Regions from separate parts of the Streptomyces sp. SL06 genome, predicted to be linked through region 2. Evidence: riboswitches for the same ligand, from Rfam matches in the RefSeq annotation. Region 2 holds a riboswitch; the other holds the start of a gene.

Region 1 (15,534 bases), 4.5 Mb from region 2:
GCCGGGCGTAGTCGCCCTGGGCCTCGACATGGGTGATGTCGTCGACGGGCACGAACCGGGTGACGCCGCCGAGTTCCACGGTGACGTGGTCGGGGTCGGGTTCGTGCACGGGGACGCGCGGGGCGGGGGCCGCGGTGCCCAGGCGTTCGACGGCGCGGCGGACCGCCTCGGCGAGCCGTTCCCTGCGGACGGGTTTGAGCACGTAGTCGACGGCCTTGAGGTCGAAGGCCTGGACGGCGAAGTCCTCGTGCGCGGTGACGAACACGACCAGCGGCGGGCGGGCGAACCCGGTCAGCAGCCGGGCGAGGTCCAGCCCGTCGAGGCCGGGCATCTGGATGTCGAGGAAGACGACATCGATGGCGTCCGGCCCGTCGGGGCCCGATTCCAGGGCCCGGTTGATGCGGCGCAGCGCCTCGGTCGCGTCGCTCGCGCCCTCCGCCGTTCCGATGCGGGGATCCGCGTTGAGCAGGTACACGAGTTCCTCGAGCGTGGGGCCTTCGTCGTCGACAGCCAGGGCGCGCAGCATGAAGGTGGAGTGTAGGAGCAATCCGTACGCCTGCACACGTCCCCGACATGGACGTATCCGCTGGATACAGTGCCGGCATGAACAGCAGGCCCGCCGCCTTCGACGAACTCGACCGGAAGATCGTGACCGCCCTGATGGCGAACGCCAGGACGTCCTTCGCCGAGATCGGCGCGGAGGTCGGGCTGTCCTCGACGGCGGTCAAGCGCCGGGTGGACCGGCTGCGCGAGACCGGGGTGATCACCGGGTTCACGGCGACGGTGCGGCCCTCCGCGCTGGGCTGGCGCACCGAGGCGTACGTGGAGGTGTACTGCGAGGGGGCGGCTCCGCCGAGGCGGCTGGCGGAGGTCGCGCGCGGCTATCCGGAGATCACGGCGGCGATGACGGTGACCGGCGGGGCGGACGCGCTGCTGCATGTGCGGGCGCGGGACGTGGAGCACTTCGAGGAGGTGCTTGAGCGGATCCGGGCCGAGCCGTTCATCCGGAAGACGATCAGTGTGATGGTGCTGTCCCATCTGATCCAGGACGCCCCGGAGGCCGGTGCGAGCCATCCGGCGCCCGAGGGGACCGCTCCGGACGCAACGGATGTGCGCTGACCAGCCCCAAGACGCAGCATTCGTGCGTACACACGCAGCTTTGATCACTTGTCGTTCGTCGGCTTCCCTTTCTACGGTGGTGTCATCCCTCAGTCACGACCCGTTAGGAAGCGGAGGAACCCCTCTGTGTCCGACTCTCGTGTACCGCGCCGACGGCGCTTTCTCGTCTGCGAACCCAGACACTTCGCCGTGCAGTACGCCATCAACCCGTGGATGAGCCCCGACCGGCCCGTCGACGTCATCCGCGCCCTCGACCAGTGGCAGGCACTGGTCAACGTCTACCGCGCCCACGGCCACACCGTCGATGCCGTGGGGCCGGTGCCGGGTCTGCCCGACATGGTCTTCGCGGCGAACTGCGCGGTCGTCGTCCAGGGGCGGGTCTTCGGCTCCCTCTTCCACGCGCCCGAGCGCCGTCCCGAGTCCGTGCCCTTCGAGGCGTGGTTCAAGGCGGAGGGCTTCGAGGTGCACCATCCCGAGACGGTCTGCGAGGGCGAGGGCGACCTGGTCCCGGCCGGCCGCTGGATCCTGGCCGGCACCGGTTTCCGCACCAGCCGTGAGGCGCACCGCGAGGTCCAGGAGCACTTCGGCGTGCCGGTGATCTCGCTGACGCTGGTCGATCCGTACTTCTACCACCTGGACACGGCGCTGTTCGTCCTCGACGACGGGACGGACAAGGCCGGTGGGATCAGCGGGAGCGGTGGGAACATCGCCTACTACCCCGGGGCCTTCTCCCCCGGCAGCCGTGAGGTGCTGGAGCGGCTCTATCCGGACGCGGTGATCGCCACCCGTGAGGACGCCATGGCGTTCGGGCTCAACTCCGTCTCCGACGGGCGGCACGTGTTCATCTCGCCCGGGGCCCGGGGACTCGCCGACCGGCTGGCCGGCCTCGGCTATGTGCCCGTACCGGTCGACCTGTCCGAGTTCCACAAGGCCGGCGGCGGCATCAAGTGCTGCACCCAGGAGATCCGGGAGACCCGCTCATGACCGCACCCGCCCGCACCCGCGGCTCCCAGGAGCTGATCCGCGCGGAGGAGCCCGTCCTCGCGCACAACTACCACCCGCTGCCCGTGGTCGTGGCCCGCGCGCAGGGCGCGTGGGTGGAGGACGTGGAGGGCCGCCGCTATCTGGACATGCTGGCCGGCTACTCGGCGCTCAACTTCGGCCACCGCCACCCGGCCCTGATCGAGGCCGCCCACCGCCAGCTGGACCGGCTGACGCTCACCTCGCGCGCCTTCCACAACGACCGGCTCGCGGGGTTCGCCGAGCGGCTGGCCGCGCTGACCGGCACGGACATGGTGCTGCCGATGAACACCGGCGCCGAGGCGGTGGAGAGCGGCATCAAGGTGGCCCGCAAGTGGGCCTACGACGTGAAGGGCGTCCCGGCCGACCGGGCGACGATCGTGGTTGCGGCGGACAACTTCCACGGCCGTACGACGACGATCGTGAGCTTCTCCACCGACGAGACGGCCCGCGCCGGCTTCGGGCCCTTCACCCCGGGCTTCCGGATCGTGCCGTACAACGACCTGGCGGCCATGGAGGCGGCGGTCGACGAGACGACGGCGGCCGTGCTGATCGAGCCGATCCAGGGCGAGGCGGGCGTCCTGATCCCGGACGACGGCTATCTGGCCGGGGTGCGGGAGCTGACCCGCCGCGCGGGCTGCCTGTTCGTCGCGGACGAGATCCAGTCGGGGCTGGGCCGTACCGGGCACACGCTGGCCGTGGAGCACGAGTCGGTCGTCCCCGACGTGGTGCTGCTCGGCAAGGCGCTGGGCGGTGGCATCGTGCCGGTGTCGGCGGTGGTGGGCAGCCGTGAGGTGCTCGGCGTGCTGCACCCGGGCGAGCACGGTTCGACGTTCGGCGGCAACCCGCTGGCGGCCGCGGTCGGCACGGCGGTGGTGGAGCTGCTGGAGACGGGCGAGTTCCAGCGCCGGGCGGCCGGACTGGGCGAGGTGCTGCGCGAGGGTCTGACCGCCCTGGTGGGCAGGGGCGTCGTCGGCTTCCGCGCGCGGGGGCTGTGGGCGGGCGTCGACATCGACCCGGCGCTGGGCACCGGCCGCGAGATCAGCGAGCGGCTGATGCGCGAGGGCGTCCTCGTCAAGGACACCCACGGTTCCACGATCCGCCTGGCCCCGCCGCTGACCGTCACCGCCGAGGAGCTGGAGGGCGCGCTCGGGACGCTGGAGAAGGTCCTGACCGTCTGAGCGCCCGTGTCAGGGAGCGGCCCGGCCCCGGTCGAGCCGCTCCAGGTGCGCCAGGTTGTCCCGGTCCTCGGCGCCGTTGCCTGCCTCCCCGGCGAACCAGGCGCCGAGGATCTCCCGCAGCAGCGGCCCCGAGGTCAGCCGCAGGCCGCCCGCGAGCACATTGGCGTCGTTCCAGCGGCGGGCCCCGTCCGCCGCGCGGGCGTCGGCGCACAGGGCCGCCCGTACGCCCGGCACCTTGTTGGCGGCGATCGACGCGCCCGTGCCGGTCCAGCAGCACACCACCGCCTGGTCGGCGCTGCCGTCGGCGACATCGCGGGCCGCCCGCTCCGAGCACACCGCCCACCGCGGGTCCGCGCCGGGGCTCAGGGCGCCGTGCGTGCTGACCTCGTGGCCGCGCCCGCGCAGCTCTTCGACGAGGAGGCGGGCCACGGGTTCGTCCATGTCGGAGGAGACGGAAATCCGCATGCGGGAAGCGTACTCGCGCGGGCGGCTCACCTCATCGGCTCAACCGCATGACCGGAATCCGGACCGCACCCAGCATGATCGGGGGAACGGTACGACCCGAGAAACGCACGACCGAGCAGCGCTCCGCCCGGGTGGCTGCCCGTGGAAAGGGAGTCCGCCACGTCCCGCACCGAGAACGGCCAAGAACCCGACGCGTCGGCGATCCGCCGCCACCCGGCCCTGTTCCGGGCCATCAGGCGTCGGCAGAACCCGCGGCTGCGCCGGTCGGACATCACCATCACGGACGAGGCCGCGGTCCGGAGAGCGGTGAAGGCGGCCTCGCTCGGCAATGCCATGGAGTGGTTCGACTTCGGGATCTACGCCTACCTGGCGGGGACGATCGGCCGGGTGTTCTTCCCGTCCGGGAGCGAGACCGCGCAGTTGCTGTCCTCGTTCGCCACGTTCGCCGTGGCCTTCCTGGTGCGCCCGATCGGCGGCATGGTCTTCGGTCCGATGGGGGACAGGATCGGCCGCAAGAAGGTGCTCGCGCTGACGATGATCCTCATGGCGATCGGTACCGGCGCCATCGGGCTCATCCCCAGCTACGACTCGATCGGCTTCTGGTCGCCGCTCCTGCTGATCATGTTCCGGCTGCTCCAGGGCTTCTCCACCGGCGGCGAGTACGGCGGCGCCTCCACCTTCATCGCCGAGTACGCGCCGGACAAGCGGCGCGGCTTCTTCGGCAGCTTCCTGGAGCTGGGCACGCTGGCCGGGTACACCGGCGCCGCCACTCTCGTCACCGCCCTGACCACCGTGCTGGGCAGTGCCGGCATGGACTCCTGGGGCTGGCGCGTCCCCTTCCTGGCCGCGGCTCCGCTCGGCATGATCGGCGTCTACCTGCGGCTGCGGCTCGACGACACGCCCGCGTACCTGAAGCTCGGGGACTCCACCGTGCACATCTCGGAGGCCGCGACCGCGGTGGAGACCACCACCCGGGGCAGCCTCGCCACGATGTTCCGCAGCCACTGGCGGCCCCTGGTGCTGTGCATCGCGCTCGTGGGCGCCTACAACATCATCGACTACATGCTGCTGTCGTACATGCCGACCTATCTGTCGGACGAGCTGGACTACAGCGAGAGCCACGGGCTGATGATCCTGGTGGCGACCATGATCCTGCTGATGCTGATCATCAATCAGGTGGGCCGGCTGTCCGACCACTTCGGCCGCAGGCCCGTCCTGATGACCGGCATGGTCAGCTTCTTCGTCCTGGCCGCGCCGGCCTTCCTGCTGGTCCAGGAGGGAGGCCTGCTCGCCGTCTCGGCCGGAATGCTGATCCTCGGCCTGTCCCTGGTCTGTCTGCTCGGCACGATGTCGGCGGCGCTCCCGGCGATGTTCCCGACCAACGTCCGCTACGGGTCCCTCTCGGTCGGCTACAACCTGTCGGCGTCCCTGTTCGGCGGTACGACGCCACTGGTCATCACCGCCCTGATCAGTGTGACCGGCTCCGACATGATGCCCGCCTACTACGCGATGGCCGCCGCCCTCGTCGGTGTCGTGGCCGTGGCCTGCATGCAGGAAACCGCCCGGAAGCCGCTCGCGGGCTCCCCGCCCTCGGTGCAGACCGAGAGGGAGGCCGCGGAGATGGTCGAGTCGCGGGCCCCGACGCCGAGGTTCTGACGGCGCCGCGGCCGACGCACCGGGCCGGCCCGGCCGGTTCCGGACAGGCCCGGCCCGCACCTACACTGGCACACCGGCGCAAGCCGGTTGACCAGTGAGAACAGCGGCGAACGAGCCGTCCCGCCGGGGTGAGGAGCGACGCCTTGTTCTACTACGTCCTCAAGTACGTGCTCTTGGGCCCGCTGCTGCGGCTCGTCTTCCGCCCCCGGATCGAGGGGCTGGACCATGTGCCGGCGTCCGGGGCCGCCATCGTCGCGGGCAACCACCTATCCTTCGCGGACCACTTCCTGATGCCCACGGTGCTCCGGCGCCGCATCACCTTCCTCGCCAAGGCCGAGTACTTCACCGGACCCGGTCTCAAGGGCCGGCTGACCGCGTTCTTCTTCCGCAGCGCCGGGCAGATCCCCGTCGACCGCTCCGGCAAGGAGGCGGGCCGGGCGGCGATCCGCGAGGGACTCGGCGTGCTGGGCAGGGGCGAGCTGCTCGGCATCTATCCGGAGGGCACCCGCTCGCACGACGGGCGGCTCTACAAGGGCAAGGTCGGCGTCGCGGTGATGGCGCTCGGGGCCGGGGTGCCGGTGGTGCCCTGCGCGATGATCGGCACCTTCGAGGCGCAGCCGCCGGGCCGGAAGATCCCGAAGGTGCACCCCGTGGTGATCCGCTTCGGCGCGCCCCTGGACTTCTCCCGCTACGCCGGGCTGGAGCGCGAGAAGGCCGTGCTGCGCGCCGTCACCGACGAGATCATGTACGCGATCCTCACCCTGTCCGAGCAGGAGTACGTCGACCGGTACGCGGCCGACGTGAAGGCCGAGGAGGCGGCGAGGGCGGCGAAGGGCCGCAGGCTCCCCCGGCTGCCGCACCGGTAGGGGGGCGTCCTCTGCCGTCGGCAGAAAGGTGTGGCCGGGCGTCCGGGCGCCCGCCTACGGTCGCCGTATGACACGTGCTGTGGTGATCGGAGCGACGGGACAGATCGGGCGGGCGGCCGTGGGGGCGCTGGCCCGGGACGGCTGGGAGGTGACGGCCCTCTCGCGCAACGGCGGCCGGGACGAGACCTGGCCCGGGGACGTGCGGGTGGCGCGGGCCGACCGGGAGGACGACGCGGCGCTGTCGGCGGCGGTCGGCGAGGGCTGTGACCTCGTGGTGGACATGGTGGCCTACGGGGAGGGCCACGCACGGCAGTTGGTCTCGCTCGCCGGGCGGGTGGGCGCGGCGGTGGTGATCTCCAGCGTGTCGGTCTACGAGGACGACCGGGGCCGCAACTTCGACACGCAGACCGAGCCCGACGGCTTCCCCCGGTACCCGGTGCCGGTCACCGAGTCGCAGCGCACCGTCCGGCCCGGCGACACCTCGTACAGCACCCGCAAGGCGGCACTGGAGCGCGAACTGCTCGCCGCGGGCGACCGGTTGCCCGTCACCCTGCTGCGCGCGGGCGCCATCCACGGTCCGTACTGCCGAACCCCGCGGGAGCTGTACATCGTCAAGCGCAACCTCGACGGCAGACGGCGGCGGGTGCTCGCGTACGGCGGTGCGAGCCGCTTCCACCCGGCGAGCGTGCGCAACATCGCCGAGCTGGTCCGGCTGGCCGCCCGGCGGCCGGGCACGCGTGTTCTGAACGCCGTGGATCCGCAGGCCCCGACGGTCGCGGAGATCGCGGCGGCGATCGACGCGGTGATGGGCGTGACGGTCCGGGACGTGCTGGTGGACGGTCCCTCGCCGGGGGACGGCGTGGGTGACACCCCGTGGTCGGTGCCCGCGCCGGTGGTGTGCGACATGAGCGCGGCGCAGGGGCAGTTGGGCTATCGCCCGGTGGCCGGATACGCCGAGACCCTGCCGGACACGGTCGCCTTCATCGAGGAGCGGCTGGCCGGCCGGGACTGGCGGGAGGCCTACCCGAAGATGTTCCAGGCGTACGGCGACCTCTTCGACTACGCGGCGGAGGACGCCTGGGCGGCGGAGAGATGACGGGGGCGGCGCCCGGTTCACCTCTCCGCCGTGCGCCTTACGGCGTGGGCGTGGCGTGCGGGGCGCAGGTCACGTCCCGGGCGTCCACCCGGCCGGTCAGCAGGTAGGTGTCCACCCGGTCGTTGACGCACGGGTTGACCAGCCCGGTGACGCCGTGCGAACCGGCGTCCCGCTCGGTGATCAGGCGCGATCCCCTGAGCCGCTGGTGCAGTTCGACGGCGCCGGCGTACGGGGTGGCCGCGTCCCGTTCGGACTGGACGATCAGCACCGGCGGAAGTCCCCTGCCGGTCTTCACGTCCACCGGGGTGCGCTGCTTGGCAGGCCAGGTGGCGCACGGCAGGTTCATCCAGGTGTTGGCCCAGGTCATGAACGGGTGGTCGCGGTGCAGCCGGATGCTGTCGCGGTCCCAGGTGCGCCAGTCGGTGGGCCACTTGGCGTCGGTGCACTCGACGGCCGTGTAGACGGCGTTGCCGTTCTCCTCGGCGGCGTTGCCCGCGGTGTCGGACAGGTCCGGGGAGGCCGCTTCGACGAGCGCCCGGGTGTCACCGGCGACGTACTCGCTGAAGATGGTCGCGGTCGGCACCCACGCGGAGTCGTAGTACGGGGCGCTCTGGAAGAAGGAGATCAGCTCGGCCGGGCCGACGACCCCGCCGAGCGGTGCCTTCTTCGCGGTGGCGCGCAGCTTGAGCCACTGCTCCTGGACCTTGGCGCGGGTGTCGCCGAGGTGGAAGGTCGCGTCGTTCTTCGCGACCCAGTCCTGCCAGTCCCGCCAGCGCTGCTCGAAGGCGATGTCCTGGCCCAGGTTGGCCTGGTACCAGATCTTGTCGCGGGAGGGGTTGACGACGCTGTCGACGACCATGCGGCGCACGTGGTCGGGGAAGAGGGTGCCGTAGACCGCGCCGAGGTAGGTGCCGTAGGAGACGCCGAGGTAGTTGAGCTTCTGCTCGCCGAGTGCGGCGCGGATGACGTTGAGGTCGCGCGCGGTGTTCGGCGTGGTCATGTGCGGGAGCATCTCGCCGCTGCGCTCCCGGCAGCCCTCGGCGTACTCGCGGGCGAGCTTGCGCTGGGCGCGCTTGTCGGCCTCGGAGTCGGGCACGGGGTCGGCCTTGGGCGCCTTGACGAACTCCTGGGGGTCGGCGCAGGAGATCGGGGCGGAGTTGCCGACGCCGCGCGGGTCGAAGCCGACGAAGTCGTACGCCTTGGCGGTGTTGGCCCACAGGGCGTTGTTTCCGGTCACGCGGGTGGGGAAGCGCAGGCCGGAGCCGCCCGGTCCGCCGGGGTTGTAGACGAGGGCGCCCTGGCGCTCGGACTTGGTGCCGGTGGCGGCGACGCGGTCGACGGCGAGCCTGATCTGCTTGCCGTACGGCTTGGCGTAGTCGAGCGGCACCGTGACGTAGCCGCACTGGATCGGCTTCGGCAGGTTCCAGTCGGCGGGGCAGTCCTGCCAGTCGACGCCGGCCCTCGCGGCGCGGGCGGCGGCGACGGCGGCGCCGTGGGCCTCGCGGTCGTGGCCGTACGCGTGAGCGGTGGCCGGTGCGGCGCCGGCGGCGGGCGCCGAGACGGTGCCGGCCACCAGCATGGCGGTGACCAGCGCCCCGGCCGAGCCGAACACCGTCGTCCTGCGCCGCAGTCTGCTCTTCCTCAAGGGGCCTCCCCCGTACGTGTTCGCGACAAGTACGGGGATCCTCTCGGCTGTGGGTTTCCTGAGAACAGGGCCAGTACTACTTCTTTGCCAACCCGATAAACGGAGAGGGGCGTTCGATCGGCGGGAACCCGGCCCCGGGGGACGGCCGTTGCCCGGATGCCGAAACGGACCAAAAGGCGTACCCCCTTTCGGTGTAGGAACACCTCCGATTCACGACCCGTCGAGGTTGCGCGATCCGCGCACCCCAGGAGCCGAACGAACCGCTTAACCGCTGGTCCGGGGGTCGCCGGCGTCCTCGACGGCGGTTCGAACGCGGGGGCGTCCACCCGAACGGCTGAGTGGTGAGTAACAACACAAAGGCCACGTTCCGTTGGGAATTTCCCATTCGGCGAGACAAGATCCGTGACTGACGACAAGCCCCCGCCACAGCGGCGGGGCGGTCCGGGCGGACGCCGAGTCCTGCCGCCGTCCGGACGCCGGGTCGACAGGAAGTGGATCGGCAGGAGTGGAGGACCCGAGCACGACGGGTCGCCGGAACGGTCATCTCCGCGAGAGAGGCACCGGGCCGCGCAGCCCTTGGGGTGAAGCCGCACTCGTGCGGCCGGGCAACTTCGCCAGCCCGAATCCGACAGGTCATCCTTCACAGGCGGCTGACGAAGGGTTGCGCATGTCCGCGCTCAATCGTGTCCCGTCCCTGATGGCTCGTGCCGGTACGGCCTCGGCCCTCACCCTCGCCGCGGTGGGCGGCTCCGTCGTGGTTCCCGGTCTCGCCTCCGAGGCGACCGCGGCGACCCATGCGACGAAGGCCCTCAAGATCGCGGCCTCCAAGAAGGGCGCCCCGTACGCGTGGGGCGCCACCGGACCGGGCAGGTTCGACTGCTCCGGGTTGACGCTCTACTCGTTCAAGAAGGCCGGCAAGCAACTGCCGCGCACCGCGGCCCAGCAGTACAACAAGACCCGCCACATCTCCGCCGGCAGCCGCAAGGCCGGGGACCTGGTGTTCTTCCACTCGGGCAGGAGTGTCTACCACGTCGGCATCTACGCCGGTCAGGGCAAGATCTGGCACGCCCCGAAGACCGGGGACGTGGTCCGGCTGCAGAAGATCTGGACGAGGAGCGTCTTGTACGGCCGGGTCAAGTAGCCCGCCCGCGGGGGTGAGGGCGTCCCGACGCGCCGTCACCCCTCGGTGCGGCACGCACGAAGGGTGCGGCCGGTGGCTCACCGGCCGGGCTCCTGACCCCCTTGCCCCACCGCCTGCCCCGCTCCCCGGCCCACGGCGGTGGCCGGCTCGGGGGGTGCCGGCCGGCCCGGCGGCGTCCAGGGCAGCTCGACGGAGATGGTCTTGCCGCCCTCGCGGGTGGGCCGGACTCGCAGCCTGCCGCCGCACTCCGCCGTCAGCCAGCGGATGATCACCATGCCCCGGCCGTTGTCCTGCTGGACGGCGGCCGGCAGGCGTTTGGGGAAGCGCGGATGGCTGTCGGTGACGCCGATGCGCAGTCGTTCGTCACGTTCGAGGACGAGGTCCACCGTGAAGGTGGGTGACTGTCCGAACGTGTGTTGGACGGCGTTGGTCGTCAGCTCGGAGACGATGAGCCGCACGGTTTCGGACACGTCGGTGTCCGCCGGCAGGCCCCACTCCACCAGTGTGCCGACCACGTAGGTACGCGCGGCGGCCACCGAAGCGGGATCGCTCGGCAGAGTGACGGATGCTTCCAGATGGTCTGCCATGGCGAGGTCGTCCCTTTCTCACGGGACCGCAGTCCGACACGGAGCGGATGGTTCGAGTACGGTCCCGGACTGGTGCTTCGCCGCCAGAGTGCCATCACCGGACCGTGAAGGGCGGCGATCCACCAAGATATGCATATATCTGTCGCTCGAAGCGGTGAACTCTGCGACGGCAGAGCGTATTTGGGCGGCTCATAAGGAGTAAGGGAGTGGCCCATGCAGCACGGCCCCGTGGTGCGCCGTCGGAAGCTGGGTGCGGAACTGCGCGCCCTGCGCACGTCCGCGGGCATCACCAGCGGTGAGGCGGCGCGGCTGGTGGGCTGGCACCAGTCGAAGGTCAGCCGGATCGAGACCGGGACGAGCGGCGCGAAACCGGACGACGTGCGGTCACTGCTCGACGCCTACGGCGTGGCCGACGAGCAGTTGCGGGAACTGCTGGTGATGCTGGCGGGCTCCGACGACCCGGGGGGCCGCAACCACTGGTGGCACGCCTATCGCGGGGTGCTGCCGCCGACGTACCGCGACTTCATCAGCCTGGAGTCCCAGGCGAGCGCGATGCGCACCCTCGAGACGACGGTCGTCCCCGGCCTTCTCCAGACACCGGAGTACGCCCGCGCGGTGACGCGGGCCGCGGTGGACGGGCTGCCGGAGGAACGGCTGGACACGCTGGTGGAGGTCCGGCTGGCCCGGCAGGACGTGCTGCGGGCAGACTCGCCGCTGAAGCTGAGCGCGGTCCTGGACGAGTCGGTGCTGCGCCGGGAGGTGGGCGGGCCCGGGGTCATGGCCCGTCAGCTGGGACGACTGGCCGAGGCCGCGCGGCTGCCCCACGTCCGGCTGCAGATCCTGCCGTTTGCCGCCGGGGCGCACATCGGTGTCACCGGCCCTTTCGTAATCTTCTCCTTCTTGAGCACTTCTGACTTGGACGTGGTGGTTCTCGACCACCTGACGAGTAGCTTGCACCTCGAACGGAAAGAAGACCTAGAGGCCTATACCGAGGCCTTCAACACCCTTCTGATCCATGCCCTTTCGCCCGAGGACTCGTTGGACTTCATTGCCGCGACCGCGGCAGGCGCGTAAGGAGGCACCATGTCAGGCACCGTGTCCACACGTCCCCCGAACATCCGGTCCGGCACCGATCTGCCCGGTGTGCGATGGCGGCGCAGCAGCTACAGCACCGGGGCGAACAACTGCGTGGAGACGGCGCGGCCGGCGGCCGGCCCCTGGGCCGGACTGCTCGCCGTGCGCGACTCCAAGGACCCGGCCGGACCCGCCCTGCTCTTCTCCCCCGGGAGTTGGGCGTCGTTCACCGCCACGATCCACCGGGACTGACCCCGGCGGGTCGCCGGGCGACGCACGACCGTGTCCCGCCGACTCATGGTCGCGTTTCGCCGATCACCCGCACAGCACGTTCGATCTGTTCCCCGGAGAGGTCCGCGCGAGCGGTCAGCCTGAGCCGTGAGATGCCGTCGGGCACGGAGGGAGGGCGGAAGCAGCCCACGGACAGGCCGGCCGCACTGCAGTCGGCCGCCCACCGTACGGCCCCCTCCGGGGAGGGGGCGCGCACCGAGACGACGGCGGCGTCCGGAGATACCGCCTCCAGGCCCGCAGCGGTCAGGCGCGCGTGCAGTTCGGCGGCGACGGCACGGGCCCGCGCCGCACGCTCCGGCTCACGGCGCAGCAGGGTGAGCGCCGCCAGGGCCGCGCCCGCCGCCGAGGGGGCGAGCCCGGTGTCGAAGATGAACGTCCGGGCCGCGTTGACCAGGTGGTCGATCACCCGGGCGGGGCCGAGCACGGCGCCGCCCTGACTGCCGAGCGACTTGGACAGCGTGACCGTCGCGACGACCTCCTCGCGGCCCGCCAGTCCCGCCGCGTGCGGGGCGCCCCGGCCGCCGTCGCCGAGGACACCGAGGCCGTGGGCGTCGTCGACGACCAGTCCCGCGCCGTGCTCCCGGCACACCTCGGCGAGTGCGGCCAGCGGCGCGGCGTCGCCGTCGACCGAGAAGACCGTGTCGGACACGGCGAGCGCGGGGCCCTCGTGCGTCGCCAGGGCCTTGCGCACGGCCTGCGGATCGGCGTGCGCCGCCACCTGGGTCGTGCCGCGGGCGAGCCGGCAGCCGTCGATCAGCGAGGCGTGGTTGCCCGCGTCCGAGACGACGAGGCAGCCGTGCGGCGCCAGCGTGGCGACCGCGGCGAGGTTGGCGGCGTAGCCGGAGGAGAGGACGAGCGCGGCCTCGAAACCGCAGAAGTCGGCCAGTTCGCCTTCCAGTTCGGTGTGCAGTTCGGTCGTGCCGGTCACGAGCCGGGAGCCGGTCGCGCCGCCGCCCCAGGTCCGGGCGGCCCGCACCGCGCCCTCGGTGACCTCCGGATGCCGGGCCAGACCGAGATAGTCGTTGCTCGCAAGGTCAAGCAGTGGCGAATCGGCCGGACGGGGCGTCAGCGTCCGGACGAGTCCGGCCCGGCGGCGCGCTCGCGCCCGCTCGTCGATCCAGCCGAACGCCATGGGCCACTCCTCGGGAGCTTTGTAGGCAGTGAACAGACATTAGCGGCCCGGCGCCCCCCGCGAGGTGTGGCGATACCCACACGGCGATCTGTCAGTGTTGTGCGAAGTCTCCTTGGCCCCGCGCGGGCCCGTAGGACAGGATCGGCTCCCATGGACCTGCTGAACACGCTGGTGGACAAAGGGCTTCGGCGCGAGGTGCCGACCCGCGAGGAGGCCCTTGCCGTCCTCGCCACTTCCGACGACGACCTGCTCGATGTGGTGGCCGCGGCCGGCAAGGTGCGCCGTCACTGGTTCGGCCGGCGGGTGAAACTCAACTACCTCGTCAACCTGAAGTCGGGCCTGTGCCCCGAGGACTGCTCCTACTGCTCGCAGCGGCTCGGCTCCAGGGCCGAGATCCTCAAGTACACCTGGCTGAAGCCCGACCAGGCCGCCGAGGCCGCCGCCGCGGGGGTGTCCGGGGGCGCCAAGCGGGTCTGCCTGGTGGCCAGCGGGCGCGGTCCGACCGACCGGGACGTGGACCGGGTCTCGGACACCATCAGGGCCATCAAGGAGCAGGACGGGTCCGTCGAGGTGTGCGCCTGCCTGGGCCTGCTCTCCGACGGCCAGGCGGAGCGGCTGCGCGAGGCGGGCGCCGACGCCTACAACCACAACCTCAACACGTCCGAGGCGACGTACGCGGACATCACGACCACGCACACGTACGCCGACCGGGTGGACACGGTGCGCAAGGCGCACGCGGCCGGTCTGTCCGCCTGCTCGGGTCTCATCGCGGGCATGGGCGAGAGCGACGAGGACCTGGTCAACGTCGTCCTCGCGCTGCGCGCGCTGGACCCGGACTCGGTGCCCGTCAACTTCCTGATCCCGATGGAGGGCACGCCGCTGGCCGGGGAGTGGCACCTCACCCCGCAGCGGTGCCTGCGCATCCTGGCGATGACGCGGTTCGTCTGCCCGGACGTGGAGGTGCGCATCGCCGGCGGGCGCGAGGTCCATCTGCGCACGATGCAGCCGCTCGCCCTGCACCTGGCCAACTCCGTCTTCCTCGGCGACTACCTCACGAGCGAGGGCCAGGCGGGCCGGGCCGACCTGGAGATGATCGCGGACGCCGGGTTCGAGGTGGAGGGCGCCGACCGGGTCACCCTGCCGGAGCACCGGGCCGCGGCAGGCGGCTGCGGTTCGCACGAGGGCGGCGGGGTGTGCGGCTCGGGCCCGGCCGAACCGGGCCACGGGTGCGCGTCGGAGGCGGCGGGCCACGGCGCCGCCGCGGCCCCGGGGCCGGTGACGGCCGCCGGTGAGCCCCGTACCGACCTGGTGGCCGTACGCCGCCGCGGTGCCGGCACGGACCTCGCGCCCAATGCCTGAGCCCGCGCCTGCCGTGGCCGAGCTGCTGGAGCTGGACCGGCGGCACGTCTGGCATCCCTACGGCCCGATGCCCGGCCGGCAGGACCCGCTCGTCGTGGAGTCGGCGAGCGGGGTGCGGCTGCGCCCGGCAGACGGCTCGGGGGAACTGGTCGACGGGATGTCGTCCTGGTGGTCGGCGATCCACGGCTACAACCACCCGGTGCTCAACGAGGCCGCGCGGGAGCAGTTGGGCCGGATGAGCCATGTGATGTTCGGCGGGCTCACCCACGAGCCCGCCGTGCGACTGGCGAAGCTCCTTGTCGACATGTCACCCGAGGGCCTGGAGCACGTGTTCCTCGCCGACTCCGGTTCGGTGTCGGTCGAGGTCGCCGTCAAGATGTGCCTGCAGTACTGGCGCTCGCTGGGGCGTCCCGGCAAGCGGCGGCTGCTGACCTGGCGCGGCGGCTACCACGGTGACACCTGGCAGCCCATGTCGGTGTGCGACCCCGAGGGCGGGATGCACGAGCTGTGGACGGGCGTCCTGCCGCGCCAGGTCTTCGCGGACGCGCCGCCTACGGAGTACGAGGAGGCGTACGCGGACCGGCTGCGGTCGCTGATCGAGCGGCACGCCGACGAGCTGGCGGCGGTGATCGTCGAACCGGTGGTGCAGGGCGCGGGCGGGATGCGGTTCCACTCCCCCGGGTATCTGCGGGTGCTGCGCGAGGCGTGCGACGCGCACGACGTGCTGCTGGTGTTCGACGAGATCGCGACCGGGTTCGGGCGCACCGGCGCGCTGTTCGCGGCGGAGCACGCGGCGGTGACGCCTGATGTGATGTGCGTGGGCAAGGCGCTGACCGGCGGCTATCTGACGATGGCGGCCACGCTGTGCACGTCGCGGGTGGCCGAGGGCATCTCGCGCGGAG
Region 2 (15,534 bases):
CGAGGCACGGGAACTCCACCGGTGTCCCGCACGCTTGCATACAGTGGCAGGAACGGCGGAATTCCGCAGTTCCGCCCAGTGATTCCGCCAAGGATTCCGCCATCGAAGGGACGTACATGCCCATGGGTCACACGGCCACAGCGCAGGCAGGCTCCGGCGGCCTGACAGCGACCGAGCATCGCCTGGCCAACGGCCTGCGCGTGGTGCTCTCCGAGGACCACCTGACCCCGGTCGCGGCGGTGTGCCTCTGGTACGACGTTGGCTCCCGCCACGAGGTCAAGGGGCGTACCGGCCTGGCTCACCTTTTCGAGCACCTGATGTTCCAGGGCTCCGCCCAGGTCAAGGGCAACGGCCACTTCGAGCTGGTGCAGGGCGCCGGCGGCTCGCTCAACGGCACCACCAGCTTCGAGCGCACCAACTACTTCGAGACCATGCCCGCCCACCAGCTGGAGCTGGCCCTCTGGCTGGAGGCCGACCGCATGGGCTCCCTGCTGTCCGCCCTCGACGACGAGTCGATGGAGAACCAGCGGGACGTTGTCAAGAACGAACGCCGCCAGCGCTACGACAACGTGCCCTACGGCACGGCCTTCGAGAAGCTGACCGCGCTCGCCTACCCGGAGGGGCACCCCTACCACCACACGCCGATCGGCTCGATGGCCGACCTGGACGCGGCGACGCTGGAGGACGCGCGCGCCTTCTTCCGCACCTACTACGCGCCGAACAACGCGGTGCTGTCGGTCGTCGGCGACATCGACCCCGAGCAGACGCTCGCCTGGATCGAGAAGTACTTCGGCTCCATCGCCTCGCACGACGGCAAGCCCGCCCCGCGGGACGGCTCGCTGCCCGACATCATGGGCGAGGAGCTGCGCGAGATCGTCGAGGAGGAGGTCCCGGCCCGCGCCCTGACGGCGGCCTACCGCCTCCCGGAGGACGGCACGCGCGCGTGCGACGCCGCCGACCTGGCCCTCACCGTCCTGGGCGGCGGCGAGTCGTCCCGCCTGTACAACCGGCTCGTACGCCGTGACCGCACGGCCGTCGCCGCCGGGTTCGGCCTGCTGCGGCTCGCCGGGGCGCCCTCCCTGGGCTGGCTGGACGTGAAGACCTCCGGCGACGTTGAGGTTCCGGTCATCGAGACCGCCATCGACGAGGAGCTGGCCCGGTTCGCCGAGGAGGGCCCCACGGCCGAGGAGATGGAGCGCGCCCAGGCCCAGTTGGAGCGCGAGTGGCTGGACCGCCTGGGCACGGTCGCCGGCCGCGCCGACGAACTGTGCAGGTTCGCCGTCCTGTTCGGCGACCCGCAGCTCGCCCTGACCGCCGTGCGGCGGGTGCTCGACGTGACGGCCGAGGAGGTCCAGGAGGTCGCCAAGGCCCGCCTGCGTCCCGACAACCGCGCGGTGCTCGTCTACGAGCCCACCGCACCCGCCGACGACACCGACACCGAAGACGCCACCGACGAGAACGAGGAGGCGGCCAAGTGACCCAGCTCGCCACCATGGAATTCCACGCCCGGCCGCAGGCCGGCGAGCCCAGGCCGTGGGCGTTCCCGGCACCCGAGCGCGGCAGCCTCGGCAACGGCCTCACCGTGCTGCGCTGCCACCGCCCGGGGCAGCAGGTCGTCGCCGTCGAGGTGCTCCTCGATGCGCCGTTGGACGCCGAGCCGGCCGGTCTCGACGGCGTCGCCACGATCATGGCGCGTGCCTTCTCCGAGGGCACCGACAAGCACTCCGCCGAGGAGTTCGCCGCCGAACTGGAGCGGTGCGGAGCCACCCTGGACGCGCACGCCGACCACCCCGGCGTCCGGCTGAGCCTGGAGGTGCCCGCCTCGCGCCTCGCCAAGGCGCTCGGCCTGGTCGCCGACGCGCTCAGGGCGCCCGCCTTCGCGGACAGCGAGATCGAACGCCTGGTGCGCAACCGGCTCGACGAGATCCCGCACGAGCTGGCCAACCCCGCCCGCCGCGCGGCCAAGGAACTCTACAAGCAGTTGTTCCCGGCGGACACGCGCCTGTCGCGCCCGCGCCAGGGCACCGAGGAGTCGGTCGCCGCGATCGACTCGGCCGCCGTACGCGCCTTCTACGAGAGGCATGTCCGCCCCGCCACGGCCACCGCCGTGGTCGTCGGCGACCTCACCGGCGTCGACCTCGACGCGCTGCTCGGCGACACGCTGGGCGCGTGGACCGGCTCCACGGCCGAGCCGCGTCCCGTCCCCCCGGTGACCGCCGACGACACCGGACGGGTCGTCGTCGTGGACCGTCCCGGCGCCGTTCAGACGCAGTTGCTGATCGGCCGTATCGGCGCCGACCGCCACGACCGCGTGTGGCCCGCGCAGGTGCTCGGCACCTACTGCCTCGGCGGCACCCTCACCTCCCGCCTGGACCGCGTCCTGCGCGAGGAGAAGGGCTACACCTACGGTGTGCGGGCCTTCGGGCAGGTCCTGCGTTCCGCGCCGGACGGCACGGGCGCCGCCATGCTCGCCATCAGCGGCTCCGTCGACACCCCCAACACCGGTCCCGCCCTTGAGGACCTGTGGACGGTGCTGCGCAGGCTCGCCGCGGAAGGGCTCACCGACGCCGAGCGCGACGTGGCCGTGCAGAACCTGGTGGGCGTGGCGCCGCTGAAGTACGAGACGGCGGCGGCCGTGGCCGGCACGCTGGCCGACCAGGTCGAGCAGCACCTGCCCGACGACTACCAGGCCGCCCTCTACCGCCAACTCGCCTCCACGGGCACCGTGGAAGCCACGGCGGCGGTCGTGAACGCCTTCCCGGTGGACCGCCTGGTGACGGTCCTCGTCGGCGACGCGGCACAGATCAAGGAGCCCGTCGAGGCCCTCGGCATCGGTGAGGTCACCGTGGTGGCGGCCGAGTAGCGGCACGCGCGCGTGGCGGCTCTGGTGACCGGAGTGTCATCAGAGCCGCCCTTTGTCTGAATTGGTGAAGAAGGTGGCTGTCTGCCCTGTGGCGTGCACTACAAAAGCCGTGTTGCGTTTGAGGATTGAAGACAGCCGCGTTTAGCGTCGTCCGGGCTGTTCGTCAGGCAGTGCGCCGCGTCCGCGGCACCGGACAGTCATCGCCGAGTCCCCGTACGGCGCGAGCCAGGGGAGCCGGGGACCCATCGCAGTCCCTGGGGTGAATCGGACACCCGCGCGCGCAGCGAGGGTGCCCGTAGGAGACCTTCCTGCTCCGAACCCGTCAGCTAACCCGGTAGGCGAGAGGGAAGGAAAGGACCAGCCTCCACATGGCGTTCACGCGCGCCGCCGGCAAGCACCGCCGCCCTGGCCGGACGCACCGCACCACCGCCCGCGCGGCGGGAGTCGCGGCCCTCGCCACCACCGGCGTCGTCGGCACCCTCGCCGCTCCGGCGCTCGCCGCCGAGCCCGAGATGGAGCAGAGCGGACTCACCCCGGTCGTCACCATCGGCGGCTCCCTGGCCGAAGAGATCGACGCCCAGGCCGTCGCCCAGAAGCGGGCCGCCGCGGACGCCGCCGCGCGTGAGGCGGCCCAGGAGGCCGCACGCGAGCGCGCGGCCGAGGCGGCCAAGGAGGCGCGTGCGGCCAAGGAGCGCGCCGCCCGCGCGGCGGAGCGCAAGCGCCTCAACACCTTCGTGGCGCCCATCACCGCCTCCTACGTCTCCACCGCCTACCGGGCCGGCAGCTCCCTGTGGTCCTCCGGCAGTCACACCGGCATCGACTTCCACGCCTCCACCGGCACCTCCGTGCACGCGGTCGGCGTCGGCACCGTCGTCGAGGCCGGCTGGGGCGGGGCGTACGGCAACCAGGTCGTGATCAGGATGCACGACGGCACGTACACGCAGTACGGCCACCTGTCGTCCATCGGGGTCTCCGTCGGCCAGGCGGTCGACCCCGGTCAGCGGATCGGCCTGTCCGGCGCCACCGGCAACGTCACCGGAGCGCATCTGCACTTCGAGGCCCGTACGAGCCCCGAGTACGGCTCGGACATCGACCCCGTCGCCTATCTCCGTTCCCACGGTGTGAGCGTCTGACGACGGACAGTGCGGCACCCGAAAGCCCCGGCTTCCCGAGCCGGGGTTTTCCCGATTTCGCCGGCCCGGCCCGTCCGGCGTGGCACTGTCCAAAAAATATCCATGAAATCGGCCCCGCCGTCGGAATATCCGCTTGATTGGCTTAGAGTCGCTGAACACGCGTCAATCGTCGACGTTTCACGGGGATTAAGGCGGAGGTCGAGCATGCGTATTCCCGCGCACGCGGTGTGTACGGCGATCCGGGACGACATCGTCGTCGGCGTCCACGGACGCGGGAGCCGGCTCACCGAGGAACTCCTCGCCCGCCGCTACGGCGTCTCCCGCGTCCCTGTCCGCGAGGCCCTGCGCACCCTGGAGGCCGAGGGGTTCGTGGTCACCCGGCGGCACGCGGGCGCGTGCGTCGCGGAGCCGACCGAGCAGGAGGCCGCCGACCTGCTGGAGACGCGCGCGCTCCTGGAGCCCCTCGGCGCCTCCCGGGCCGCCCGGCGCCGCACCGAGGCCCACCTCAAGGTGCTGCGCGGGCTGGTCAGGCTGGGGCAGGAGCGGGCCAGGCAGGGCGCCGACGAGGATCTGCGTGCCCTGGGCGGCTGGTTCCACGAGACCCTCGCCCAGGCCGCCGGCAGCCCCTCGCTGACGGCGTTGCTGACCCAGCTGCGCCACAAGATCGCCTGGATGTACGTCGTGGACGCGCCGGCCGGACCGGTGGAGTACTGGGCGGAGCACGGCGCGATCGTCGACGCGGTGGCCCGGGGCGACAGCGAGCGCGCGCGGGCGCTCATGACGCTGCACAACGAGCGGTCGGCGCCGGCGCACCGGCTGCGCTTCGCCGCCGGCGGCGGACGGGCCGAGCGTGTGAGGAACTCGCAACGTGCCGTAAACACAGCGAGCGTGCGCCATTAACACGGGCGCCGTATACAAAGAGAGAGAAATTCGAGGGGCTTTTTTCTGCTGCCCTGATTCGGTGTCCGCGACCTGTTGTGCGATGCCGATGATCTGTTGCCCGTAAAGGGTGAAGCGGAAAGAGAAAGCGAAAGGCCCGCCCGGTGGGTGTCCGGGCGGGCCTTTCGTCTGCGTTGTCCGTCAGACGGTCTCGGGAAGCTCCTCGAGCCCTTCGGCGACCAGCTTCGCCAGCCGGTCGAGGGCGGCGTCCGCGCCCTCGGCGTCGGAGGCGAGGACGATCTCCTCGCCGCCCTTCGCGCCGAGACCGAGCACGGCCAGCATGGAGGCCGCGTTGACGGGGGACCCGTCGGCCTTGGCGATCGTCACCGGGACGCCTGTGGCCGTGGCGGCTCGGACGAAGATGGAGGCGGGGCGGGCGTGGAGGCCCTCGGCCCAGCCGACGTTGACGCGGCGCTCAGCCATGTGATGCTGCCCTTCAGGTGTTCAGAGGGTTGAAGTTGTCTAGACCAGTCTTGTCTAGACCAGTTTCCCACATCGTGAAGCGTGCCGGGACGGCCGTGTGCCGTCCCGTGTGGTCGTCGGACCGCGGCCTCGGCCCGACCTTCCGTCCTCCACAGACTGCCTCGCGCCGTTGTCGTACGCGAGCCGTACTCTGGGGCCCATGCAGACCTCGTCGGACCGGCACGAGTACCCCGCCCACTGGGAGGCCGACGTGGTGCTGCGCGACGGCGGCACCGCGCGCGTCCGCCCCATCACCGTTGATGACGCCGAGCGCCTGGTCAGCTTCTACGAGCAGGTCTCCGACGAGTCGAAGTACTACCGCTTCTTCGCGCCGTATCCTCGCCTGTCCGCCAAGGACGTCCACCGCTTCACGCACCACGACTTTGTGGACCGGGTGGGACTCGCGGCCACGATCGGCGGCGAGTTCATCGCCACCGTACGCTACGACCGCATCGGCCCCGGTGGAACGCCCGCCTCCGCGCCGGCCGACGAGGCCGAGGTCGCCTTCCTCGTCCAGGACGCCCACCAGGGACGCGGCGTCGCCTCCGCACTCCTGGAGCACATCGCCGCCGTCGCCCGTGAGCGCGGCATCCGCCGCTTCGCCGCCGAGGTGCTGCCCGCCAACACCAAGATGATCAAGGTGTTCATGGACGCCGGGTACACCCAGAAGCGCAGCTTCGAGGACGGCGTCGTCCGCCTGGAGTTCGACCTCGAACCCACCGACCGCTCGCTCGCCGTGCAGTACGCGCGCGAGCACCGCGCGGAGGCGCGCTCCGTGCAGCGGCTGCTGCAGCCCGGCTCCGTGGCCGTCATCGGCACCGGCCGCGCCCCGGGAGGCGTCGGCCGCAGCATCCTCGGCAACATCCTGGACGCGGGCTACACCGGCCGGCTGTACGCCGTGAACAAGGCCCTGCCCGAGGACCGGAAGGAACTCGGCGGAGTTACGGCGTGCCGCTCCGTGCGCGACATCGACGGGCCCGTCGACCTCGCCGTCGTCACCGTGCCCGCCGAGCACGTCCCCGAGGTCGTCACCGAGTGCGGCGAGCACGGTGTGCAGGGGCTGGTGGTGATCTCCGCCGGGTACGCGGACAGCGGTCCCGACGGGCGCGAACGCCAGCGCGCCCTCGTACGGCACGCGCGCACGTACGGCATGCGGATCATCGGACCCAACGCCTTCGGGATCATCAACACCTCCCCGGACGTGCGGCTCAACGCCTCCCTCGCCCCCGAAATGCCGCGCACCGGCCGGATCGGCCTGTTCGCCCAGTCCGGCGCCATCGGCATCGCCCTGCTCTCCCGGCTGCACCGGCGCGGCGGCGGGGTCACCGGCGTCACCGGAGTGTCGACCTTCGTCTCGTCCGGCAACCGGGCCAACGTCTCCGGCAACGACGTCATGCAGTACTGGTACGACGACCCGCGGACCAACGTCGCGCTGATGTACCTGGAATCCATCGGCAACCCGCGCAAGTTCACCCGCCTGGCCCGGCGGACGGCGGCCGTCAAACCGCTGGTCGTGGTGCAGGGCGCCCGGCACGGCGGCGTGGCACCGCAGGGGCACGCGGTACGGGCGACGCGGCTGCCCCACGCGACGGTCTCCGCGCTGCTGAGGCAGGCCGGAGTGATCCGGGTCGACACGATCACCGACCTCGTCGACGCGGGCCTGCTGCTCGCCCGCCAGCCGCTGCCCGCCGGACCGAGGGTGGCCATCCTGGGCAACTCCGAGTCACTGGGCCTCCTGACGTACGACGCGTGCCTGTCCGAGGGGCTGCGGCCGCACCCTCCGCTTGACCTGTCGACGGCGGCCTCGGCGGACGACTTCCACGCGGCCCTCTCCCGCGCCCTGGCCGACGACACGTGCGACGCGGTGGTGGTGACCGCCATCCCGGCGATGGGGGAGGGCCAGGCCGGGGACGCCGCGCTGGCGGAGGCCCTGCGGTCGGCGGCGGCCGCGGTGCCCACCAAGCCGGTCCTCGTGGTCCATGTGGAACTGGGCGGCCTGGCGGAGGCCCTGTCGGCGGCGACGAGCACCGCACCGCAGGCCGCCGCCGGCCCCGCGGGGGAACGGCCCTCCGCACCGGCGCAGCCGCCGCCCGCCGTCCAGGCCCCGGAGGGCGCCCACCTCATCCCCGCCTACCCCGCCGCCGAACGCGCCGTCCGTGCCCTCGGCGAGGCCGTCGCCTACGCCCAGTGGCGGCGGGAGGCCGCCGACCCGGGCAAGGTGCCGGAGTACGAGGGCATCGACAAGAAGGGCGCCGCCGAACTGATAACCGGCCACCTCGCGCGCGGCCAGGGGCTCACCCTCGACCCCCGGCAGACCCACGAACTGCTCGGCAGCTACGGCATCGACCTCCACCGCGCCCTGCCCGCCCCCACCCCCGACCACGCCGCCACCGCCGCGGGGACCATCGGCTACCCCGTGGCCCTCAAGGCCACCGCCCCGCACCTGCGCCACCGCGCCGACCTGGGCGGCGTACGCCTTGACCTCACCGACGAGGAGCAACTGCGACGGGCGTACGCCGAGTTGACCGAGCTGTTCGGAAGGCCCGAGGAACTGCGCCCGGTCGTGCAGGGCATGGCGCCGCGCGGCGTCGACACGGTCGTACGGGCGGTCATCGACCCGGCGGCCGGCGCGGTGCTCTCCTTCGGACTCGCCGGGGCCGCCACGCAACTGCTCGGCGACATGGCGCACCGGCTGATTCCGGTCACCGACCGCGACGCCACCTCCCTCATCCGCTCGATCCGGACGGCACCCCTCCTCTTCGGCTGGCGCGGCTCGGCACCGGTCGACGCCGCCGCACTGGAGGAACTGCTGCTGAGGGTCTCCCTGCTGGTCGACGACCACCCGGAGGTCGTCTCGGTCACCCTGGAACCGGTCGTCGTGGCCCCGCACGGCCTGAGCGTCCTCGGTGCCTCCGTCCGGCTCGCACCCCCACCCGCCCGGGACCACCTGGGTCCGCGGACCCTGCCGGCGTACTGACCCGCCCGGCCGGGGGACGGGTCGCGCGGGAGCGTGTCCCGCAGTCAGCGGGCCCCCGTAGGATGGACGGCATGGCCAAGACCAGTACGACGACCCAGGGGCTGCGAGCGGCGATCGAGCGCAGCGGCTACTACCCGGCCCTCGTGGCCGAGGCGGTGGAGGCCGCCGTGGGCGGCGAGCCCGTCCGGTCGTACCTGGTCCATCAGGAGACGACGTTCGACCAGAACGAGGTGCGCCGGCACGTGACCGTGCTGGTGCTCACCGGCAACCGCTTCATCGTCAGCCACACCGACGAGCAGGCCGCCGACGACACCTCCCCGACGCCGTACGCCACCACGTCCACGGAGTCCGTCAAGCTCGGCCGGATCTCGTCCATCGTCGTCAGCCGGGTGGTCGCCAACCCGGAGCAGTACAAGCCGGGCACGCTGCCCCGCGAGATCGTGCTGACCATCGGCTGGGGCGCCGTCTCGCGCCTCGACCTGGAGCCGGCCGCCTGCGGCGACCCCAACTGCGAGGCCGACCACGGCTACACGGGCAGTTCGACGGCCGACGACCTCAGCCTGCGCGTCAGCGAGGCCGGGGACGGCCCGGAGACGGTGCGCCAGGCGCTCACCTTCGCGCAGGCCCTCTCCGAGGCGACCGCGGACTCCGCCCGCTGATGGAGCGGCACACCGCCTGGGACACCCACCCGGAACCGCTCCCCGTCGACTCCGCCCCCGTACCCGAGTACGGCACGGGCTCGCTCGCCGACCTGCTCCCCACGCTGGCCGCGGGCCTCGGCGTCCCCGGCATGACGGCGGGGATCACCGAACTGACCCCCGCCGACCGGGCCTGCGTCCTCCTCGTCGACGGTCTCGGCTGGGAGCAGTTGCGCGCGCACCCGGACGACGCCCCCTTCCTCGGCTCGCTGCTGGACAGCTCGCGCGGCGGCACCGGGCGCCCGATCACCGCCGGCTACCCGGCGACCACGGCGACCTCCCTCGCCTCCGTCGGCACCGGCCTGCCGCCGGGCGCCCACGGACTGCCCGGCTACACCGTGCGCAATCCCGACACCGGCGCGCTGATGAACCAGCTGCGCTGGCAGCCCTGGACGGCGCCAGGACCCTGGCAGCCGTATCCCACCGTCTTCCACCTCGCCCACGAGGCGGGCGTGCACGCCGCCCAGGTCTCCTCACCGACCTTCGCCAACACCCCGCTGACCAAGGTCGCGCTCAGCGGCGGCGAGTTCCACGGACGCCTGTCGGGCGAGGACCGGATGGACTGCGCCGCCGAGCAACTGGCCGCCGCCGACCGCGCCCTCGTCTACACCTACTACGCCGAGGTCGACGGCGCCGGGCACCGCTTCGGCGTCGACTCCGACACCTGGCGCGGCCAGCTCGGCCACGTGGACCGGCTCGCCCAGCGCCTCGCCGAGCAACTGCCGCCGCGCAGCGCCCTGTACGTCACCGCCGACCACGGCATGATCGACGTGCCCTTCGACGAGGACCACCGCATCGACTTCGACGAGGACTGGGAGCTGAAGGCGGGCGTCGCCCTCCTCGGCGGCGAGGGCCGCGCCCGGCACGTCTACGCCGTCCCCGGTGCCCGCAACGACGTGCTGACCTGCTGGCGCGAGGTGCTCGGCGAACAGTTCTGGGTGGCGTCCCGGGACGAGGCGATCGCGGCGGGCTGGTTCGGACCCCGCGTCGACGACCGGGTGTACGACCGGATCGGCGATGTCGTCGCCGCCGCGCGCGACGACGTGCTGCTCATCGCCTCCGAGCGCGAACCGAAGGAGTCGGCGATGGTCGGCAACCACGGATCGATGACCCCTGCCGAGCAGCTCGTCCCCCTGCTCGAAGTACGCTCCTGACGCTCTGCCCCGCATCCGCCGTCCGCTGCCGAAAGGTGCCCAACCCCTCATGCCCGAGCTGGTGTTCTTCTCCGGAACGATGGACTGCGGGAAGTCGACACTGGCTCTCCAGATCGAGCACAACCGCTCGGCGCGCGGACTGGCCGGCATGATCTTCACCCGCGACGACCGCGCGGGCGAGGGCAAGCTCTCCTCGCGCCTCGGCCTCGTCACCGACGCGGTGGAGGTCGGCGACGGACAGGACCTGTACGCCCACGTCGTCGACCACCTCTCGCAGGGCGGCCGGGTGGACTACGTGATCGCGGACGAGGCGCAGTTCCTCGCGCCGGACCAGGTCGACCAGCTCGCGCGCGTGGTCGACGACCTCGACGTGGACGTGTACGCCTTCGGCATCACCACCGACTTCCGCTCCAAGCTCTTCCCCGGCTCCCAGCGGCTGGTCGAACTCGCCGACCGTGTCGAGGTGCTCCAGGTCGAGGCCCTGTGCTGGTGCGGCGCCCGCGCCACGCACAACGCCCGCACCGTGGGCGGCGTCATGGTCGTCGAGGGCGCCCAGGTGGTCGTCGGCGATGTCGCCCAGTCCCCGGACGAGATCGGCTACGAGGTGCTGTGCCGGCGTCATCACCGCAGGCGGGTGACGAGCGCGACGGCAAGGGCCGCGGCACTGTCGCCCGACGTGCTGCCCCTCTCCTCCACCTGACCCGTCCCGGCGGTTGGTCGACCGGTCCCGGACCGCGCCCCCGTGCGCGGTCCTGCCGTCACCCTCGTCACCCTCACCGCCGCTCCAGCAGCGAGAACCGCGCCCCCTCCGGATCGGTCACCGTCGCCACCCGGCCGTGGGGCGTGTCCCGGGTGGGCTCGACGACATGTCCGCCCAGATCGACCAGGCGCTCCGCGGCCTCCTTCGCGTCGGCCACCTCGAAGTACGTCACCCAGTGCGGCCCCCGGTCGCGGGAGAGGTCGCTGCCGACGCCATGGATGCCGGCGACGGGGCGGCCGTCCAGGCGGAGGTTCACGTAGTCGAGGCCGGCGGAGGTCACCGGCTCCGGTTCGAAGCCGAACACCGTCTCGTAGAACTTGGCGACGTTCACCGTCTCGAAGGTGATCAGCTCGTTCCACAACGGTGTGCCGGGCACGCCCGTGACCGTCGTGCCGAGGTGCGCCGCGGCCTCCCAGATGCCGAAGACGGCGCCCGACGTGTCGGAGCCGATGGCCAGTCGGCCGGCCTCGGCCGTGTCGAGCGGGCCCACACCGATCGTGCCCCCGCACAGGCGTACTGTTTCAGCCGTTCGGTTGACGTTGTCGGAGGCGAAGTAGGGCGTCCAGGCGATGGGGAGCTGACGGTCCGGGGGGAGTTGGCCGATACCCGCCACCTCGCGCCCGTCGAGCAGGGCCCGCGCGTACGGGCCCAGTTGCTCGGGGCCGGGCTGGAACTCCCAGCCGAACAGCGCTCCGTAGAAGTCGTGGATCGCGGCCGGTCCGTGCACCATCAGACTCACCCAGCAGGGTGTGCCGGGCGTGCGCCGGGCGTTCGTCTCGCCGAGCCGGCCGGTCGACCCCCGTGCGTCGGTCATCGTCACTCTCTTCTCGGCCCTGCGTGGGCCGTGCGTCCGCTTCCGCCCGACGGGTTCCCGCTCTGACGGCTGTTCGCTCCGACGGACCTCCGCGCCGGTGCCGGCACCTGGCCCGGTGCCACGCGCTTCGGGAGCGTCCGTGGGACAGCCCGGTTGCTCGGGTGGTACAGCATGTGCCCGAACCCGTACGCCTCGTGATCGGTACTGTCCGGCGGGCAGAGTAGCCCGACATCGGCGCCTCGGCCACTCGGTACGTCAGGATGGGGCCATGAACGCCATCATTTCCGCATCAGAACTCGCGACCGTACTGGCGGGAGCGAACCCGCCCGTCCTGCTCGACGTGCGCTGGCAGTTGAGCCCGGCCAAGGCGGCCGGAGCCCCGCAGTTCGACGGCCGGGCCGAGTACGCGGCCGGGCACCTTCCCGGTGCCGCCTTCGTCGACCTGGACAGGGAACTCGCCTCCGCGCCCGGCGCGGGCGGCCGGCATCCGCTGCCCGACGTGGCGGAGTTCGGCGCGGCGATGCGCCGGGCGGGCGTGTCGGCCGGCCGGCCGGTCGTCGTCTACGACGGCGGACAGGGGTGGGCGGCGGCCCGCGCCTGGTGGCTGCTGCGCTGGACGGGTCACCCGAACGTGCGGGTCCTCGACGGCGGGTTGCCGTCCTGGGAGGCGCCCCTGTCGACGGACGTTCCGACGCCCGCGGAGGGCGACTTCGCGCCGGTGCCGGGTGCGGCGGGGCTGCTGGACGCGGACGGGGCCGCCGCGCTCGCCCGGTCCGGGGTGCTGTTCGACGCCCGCGCGGGGGAGCGGTACCGGGGTGAGGTCGAGCCGATCGATCCGGTCGGCGGCCACATCCCGGGTGCCGTATCCGCGCCGACGACGGACAACGTGGCGGCGGACGGCCGCTTCCTGCCCGCCGAGGAACTCCGGGCGCGTTTCGAGAGCTTGGGCGCCACGGAGGACGGCGCGGTCGGCGTGTACTGCGGTTCGGGAGTGTCGGGCGCCCACGAGGTGCTCGCGCTGGCGGTGGCGGGCATCCCGGCGGCGCTGTACGTGGGTTCGTGGTCGCAGTGGTCCTCGACGCCGGGCCGTCCGGTCGCGGTGGGGCCGGACCCGCAGTAGGGCAGCCGGGGCACGCACGCGTGCGGGTCGGGGCCGCGTCCACACGGACGCGGCCCCGACCCGCACGCGGAGAACCGCCTATTCCTGCTTCTTCCGCCGCGTCCCGAAGACGATCTCGTCCCAGCTCGGCACCGCCGCGCGGCGGCCCGGACGGACGCCGTCGGCCTCGGCCTGGCGGTCGGTGGATCCGGTGAGCCGGTCGCGGTGGCTGGCCACGGAGCGCGGCATGAGTACGTCGGCGTAGGCGGAACCGGCCGACGCGGCGGGGGCCGGAGGCTCCTCCACCTCGGCCTCTTCGACGGGTTCCTCCACCGGCTCCGCAGGGCGTTCCGGAACCACCAGGTCGCCCCGGAAGCTCGGGACGGCCTCCAGCAGGCTGGTGAGCGAGTCGCGTTCGGCCGAGGCGGTGGCCGCGGTCTCCTCGGCCGGCTCGGACGGCGGCGGGGGCAGGCTCGGCCGCTCCCGGTCGAGGGCGCGGTCCAGCGGCCGGTCGCGCGGCAGCCTGGCGATGCGCGGCACGAACGGGAAGCTGGGCTCGGGCGCGGCGAGGTCGTCGGACTCGCCGATCAGCGCGCGCGCCTCCGCGTCGACGGCCTGGACGAGCCGCCGGGGCGGGTCGTACGTCCAGCTCGCCGAGTGCGGTTCGTCCGCGACCAGGTAGACCAGCAGGACTTCCCAGGTGCCGTCGTCGCGGCGCCAGGAGTCCCACTGGACGGTGTCCTTGTCGGCGCCGCGCAGCAGCAGCCGCTCCTGGACGGCCTCGCCGAGGGGCGGCCCGGAGTTCTCGCCGGGACGGCGGACGGGGGTCTTGCGGGCCCGCTCCGCCATGAAGGCTCGCTCGGCCAGTACGGGCCCCTCGAACCGCCGTACGCGGTCGACGGGGATGCCGGCCATCTGGGCGACCTCTTCCGCGGTCGCGCCGGCCCGTATACGTGCCTGGATGTCGCGGGGGCGGAGATGGCTCTCCACCTCGATCTCGATCTGGCCGAGGCGGGGACGGTCGCCGCGCACGGCGGCCCGGAGCCGCTCATCGATCGGAAGCGTGTACTCCGTGCTGTCCGCAGCCTTCAGCACCAGCCGTGTGCCGTCATTCGAGACGGCCACGACACGCAGTTCGGGCATGGGGACCTCCCGGGTGGTGCCTGCCGACGTCACGTGCGTCGCTGCTTCCGCTCTGTCGAGTGTGGCCTGCCCGGGTGCAGCCTGCCACAACCTTGCCGAGTTGCCCGGCGTGTCGGGCGCGGGCCCTGGATCGCCGTTATGGCACGGTTACCTACTCGCAACGCTAAGTGACCAACTCCGTCACCCTGTGCAACTGGCCCCCTCCCGGCGGTCCTTCAAGGCTCCGAACCCCCTGTCGGGAGGCCGGACCCAGGGATCGTCACAGTACTCCATTCGGGCCACGTGCGTGGATGGGCACGCCGTCCAACTTCTGGCAAGAGGTGACACTTGGCCGCCCCTGGCGCGATTTCCGCGATCTTGGACGTGGCGTACTTCACGCAATCACCAGAAACGGAACTAATGGTTTCGTCCCCACGTCCCTTTCTCGTACAGTTGATCGACCACGTACGGGAAAGGCAGGCAAGGTCCGAGGATGCGTGAAAAGTCCGATGGTCCAGGTGAGGCGGACATACATACGAAGGGGGAGGCCAAGCGAATCGACCTGAGCGTGCCCCAGGTCGCGGGCAGCGCTCTGGCGGCCGTGGTGGCCGCCAAACTCGCCTCCTCCTTCGGCGTGTACGGCACGATCCTCGGAGCAGGCCTGATCAGTGTCGTCGCCACCTGTGGAAGCTCGGTCTTCCAGCACTTCTTCAAGCGCACCGCCGAACAGCTCCGGGTCAAGCGCGCCCTCGGCGCCGCGCGGACCGACGGGGGGACGACCCCGGCTCCGGGCGAGTTCACCGAGGGCACCGTCTACCGCGCGCGGACCACGGGCTGGAAGCGCCCGGTGCTCGCGGCGGTCCTCGTCTTCGCCGTCGCCATGGCCGGGATCACCACCTACGAGCTGGTCTCCGGCAAGGATCTGAGCGGCGGCCACAGCACCACCATCGGCCGCGCCCTCACCGGCCACAACAAGTCCGGGTCGGATTCGGGGGAGTCGGGCGACTCCGGCGACTCCGGCGACTCCCGGGACGGCCAGGACTCGGGTGGCCCGGGGGACTCCGGTTCCGGCACCGACGCCCCGGCGGCCACTCCTTCCGGAACCCCGGACGCGACCGGCGACGGCTCGTCGTCGGGCGGCACCTCCTCGGAGGACGGCGGTACGGCCTCCAGCCCGGCCCCTGCTCCGGACGCCACCGGCGACGAGGGCTCCGAGCACAGCACGGGCCCGGCGCCCGACGCCTCCGCTACGGCCCCAGCACCCGGCGCAAGTAGTCGTTCTGGAACAGACGGTCAGGGTCAAGACGGTCCCGCAGCGCCGTGAACTCACCGAGGCGCGGATACACCCGGGAGAAGTACTCGGCGTCCCGGGTGTGCACCTTGCCCCAGTGCGGCCGGCCCTCGTGCGCGGTGAAGATGCGCTCGGCGGCGGTGAAGTACGCCCGGTAGGGCGTGCCCCGGAACATGTGCACGGCGATGTACGCGCTGTCGCGGCCCGAGGCGGTGGACAGCG

Evidence for each region. A riboswitch is a leader RNA that binds a small molecule or an ion and turns the genes downstream of it on or off. The one in region 2 is predicted to bind cyclic di-AMP.
Region 1: another riboswitch for cyclic di-AMP. It lies ahead of AC4IHM_RS28650 (C40 family peptidase); the one in region 2 lies ahead of AC4IHM_RS07730 (M23 family metallopeptidase).

What each region holds. Positions count from the first base shown of each region.
Region 1 covers NZ_JBSYOT010000002.1:6,223,023-6,238,556, reverse strand. Annotated here, with positions in the region: gene AC4IHM_RS28695 (LytR/AlgR family response regulator transcription factor) at 1-526, opposite strand, end outside; gene AC4IHM_RS28690 (Lrp/AsnC family transcriptional regulator) at 604-1,119, shown strand; gene ddaH (dimethylargininase) at 1,246-2,103, shown strand; gene rocD (ornithine--oxo-acid transaminase) at 2,100-3,320, shown strand; gene AC4IHM_RS28675 (RpiB/LacA/LacB family sugar-phosphate isomerase) at 3,330-3,785, opposite strand; gene AC4IHM_RS28670 (MFS transporter) at 3,927-5,441, shown strand; gene AC4IHM_RS28665 (lysophospholipid acyltransferase family protein) at 5,585-6,307, shown strand; gene AC4IHM_RS28660 (NAD-dependent epimerase/dehydratase family protein) at 6,375-7,403, shown strand; gene AC4IHM_RS28655 (alpha/beta hydrolase) at 7,441-9,048, opposite strand; cyclic di-AMP (ydaO/yuaA leader) riboswitch at 9,568-9,712, shown strand; gene AC4IHM_RS28650 (C40 family peptidase) at 9,716-10,189, shown strand; gene AC4IHM_RS28645 (ATP-binding protein) at 10,267-10,776, opposite strand; gene AC4IHM_RS28640 (helix-turn-helix domain-containing protein) at 10,990-11,850, shown strand; gene AC4IHM_RS28635 (DUF397 domain-containing protein) at 11,860-12,102, shown strand; gene AC4IHM_RS28630 (8-amino-7-oxononanoate synthase) at 12,146-13,273, opposite strand; gene bioB (biotin synthase BioB) at 13,424-14,632, shown strand; gene AC4IHM_RS28620 (adenosylmethionine--8-amino-7-oxononanoate transaminase) at 14,625-15,534, shown strand, end outside.
Region 2 covers NZ_JBSYOT010000002.1:1,711,456-1,726,989, reverse strand. Annotated here, with positions in the region: gene AC4IHM_RS07740 (M16 family metallopeptidase) at 117-1,478, shown strand; gene AC4IHM_RS07735 (M16 family metallopeptidase) at 1,475-2,863, shown strand; cyclic di-AMP (ydaO/yuaA leader) riboswitch at 3,055-3,219, shown strand; gene AC4IHM_RS07730 (M23 family metallopeptidase) at 3,232-3,996, shown strand; gene AC4IHM_RS07725 (GntR family transcriptional regulator) at 4,201-4,896, shown strand; gene AC4IHM_RS07720 (HPr family phosphocarrier protein) at 5,077-5,358, opposite strand; gene AC4IHM_RS07715 (bifunctional acetate--CoA ligase family protein/GNAT family N-acetyltransferase) at 5,558-8,374, shown strand; gene AC4IHM_RS07710 (DUF5998 family protein) at 8,437-9,033, shown strand; gene AC4IHM_RS07705 (alkaline phosphatase family protein) at 9,033-10,226, shown strand; gene AC4IHM_RS07700 (thymidine kinase) at 10,276-10,926, shown strand; gene AC4IHM_RS07695 (VOC family protein) at 11,000-11,800, opposite strand; gene AC4IHM_RS07690 (sulfurtransferase) at 12,069-12,920, shown strand; gene sepH (septation protein SepH) at 12,999-14,042, opposite strand; gene AC4IHM_RS07680 (hypothetical protein) at 14,515-15,345, shown strand; gene AC4IHM_RS07675 (D-arabinono-1,4-lactone oxidase) at 15,269-15,534, opposite strand, start outside.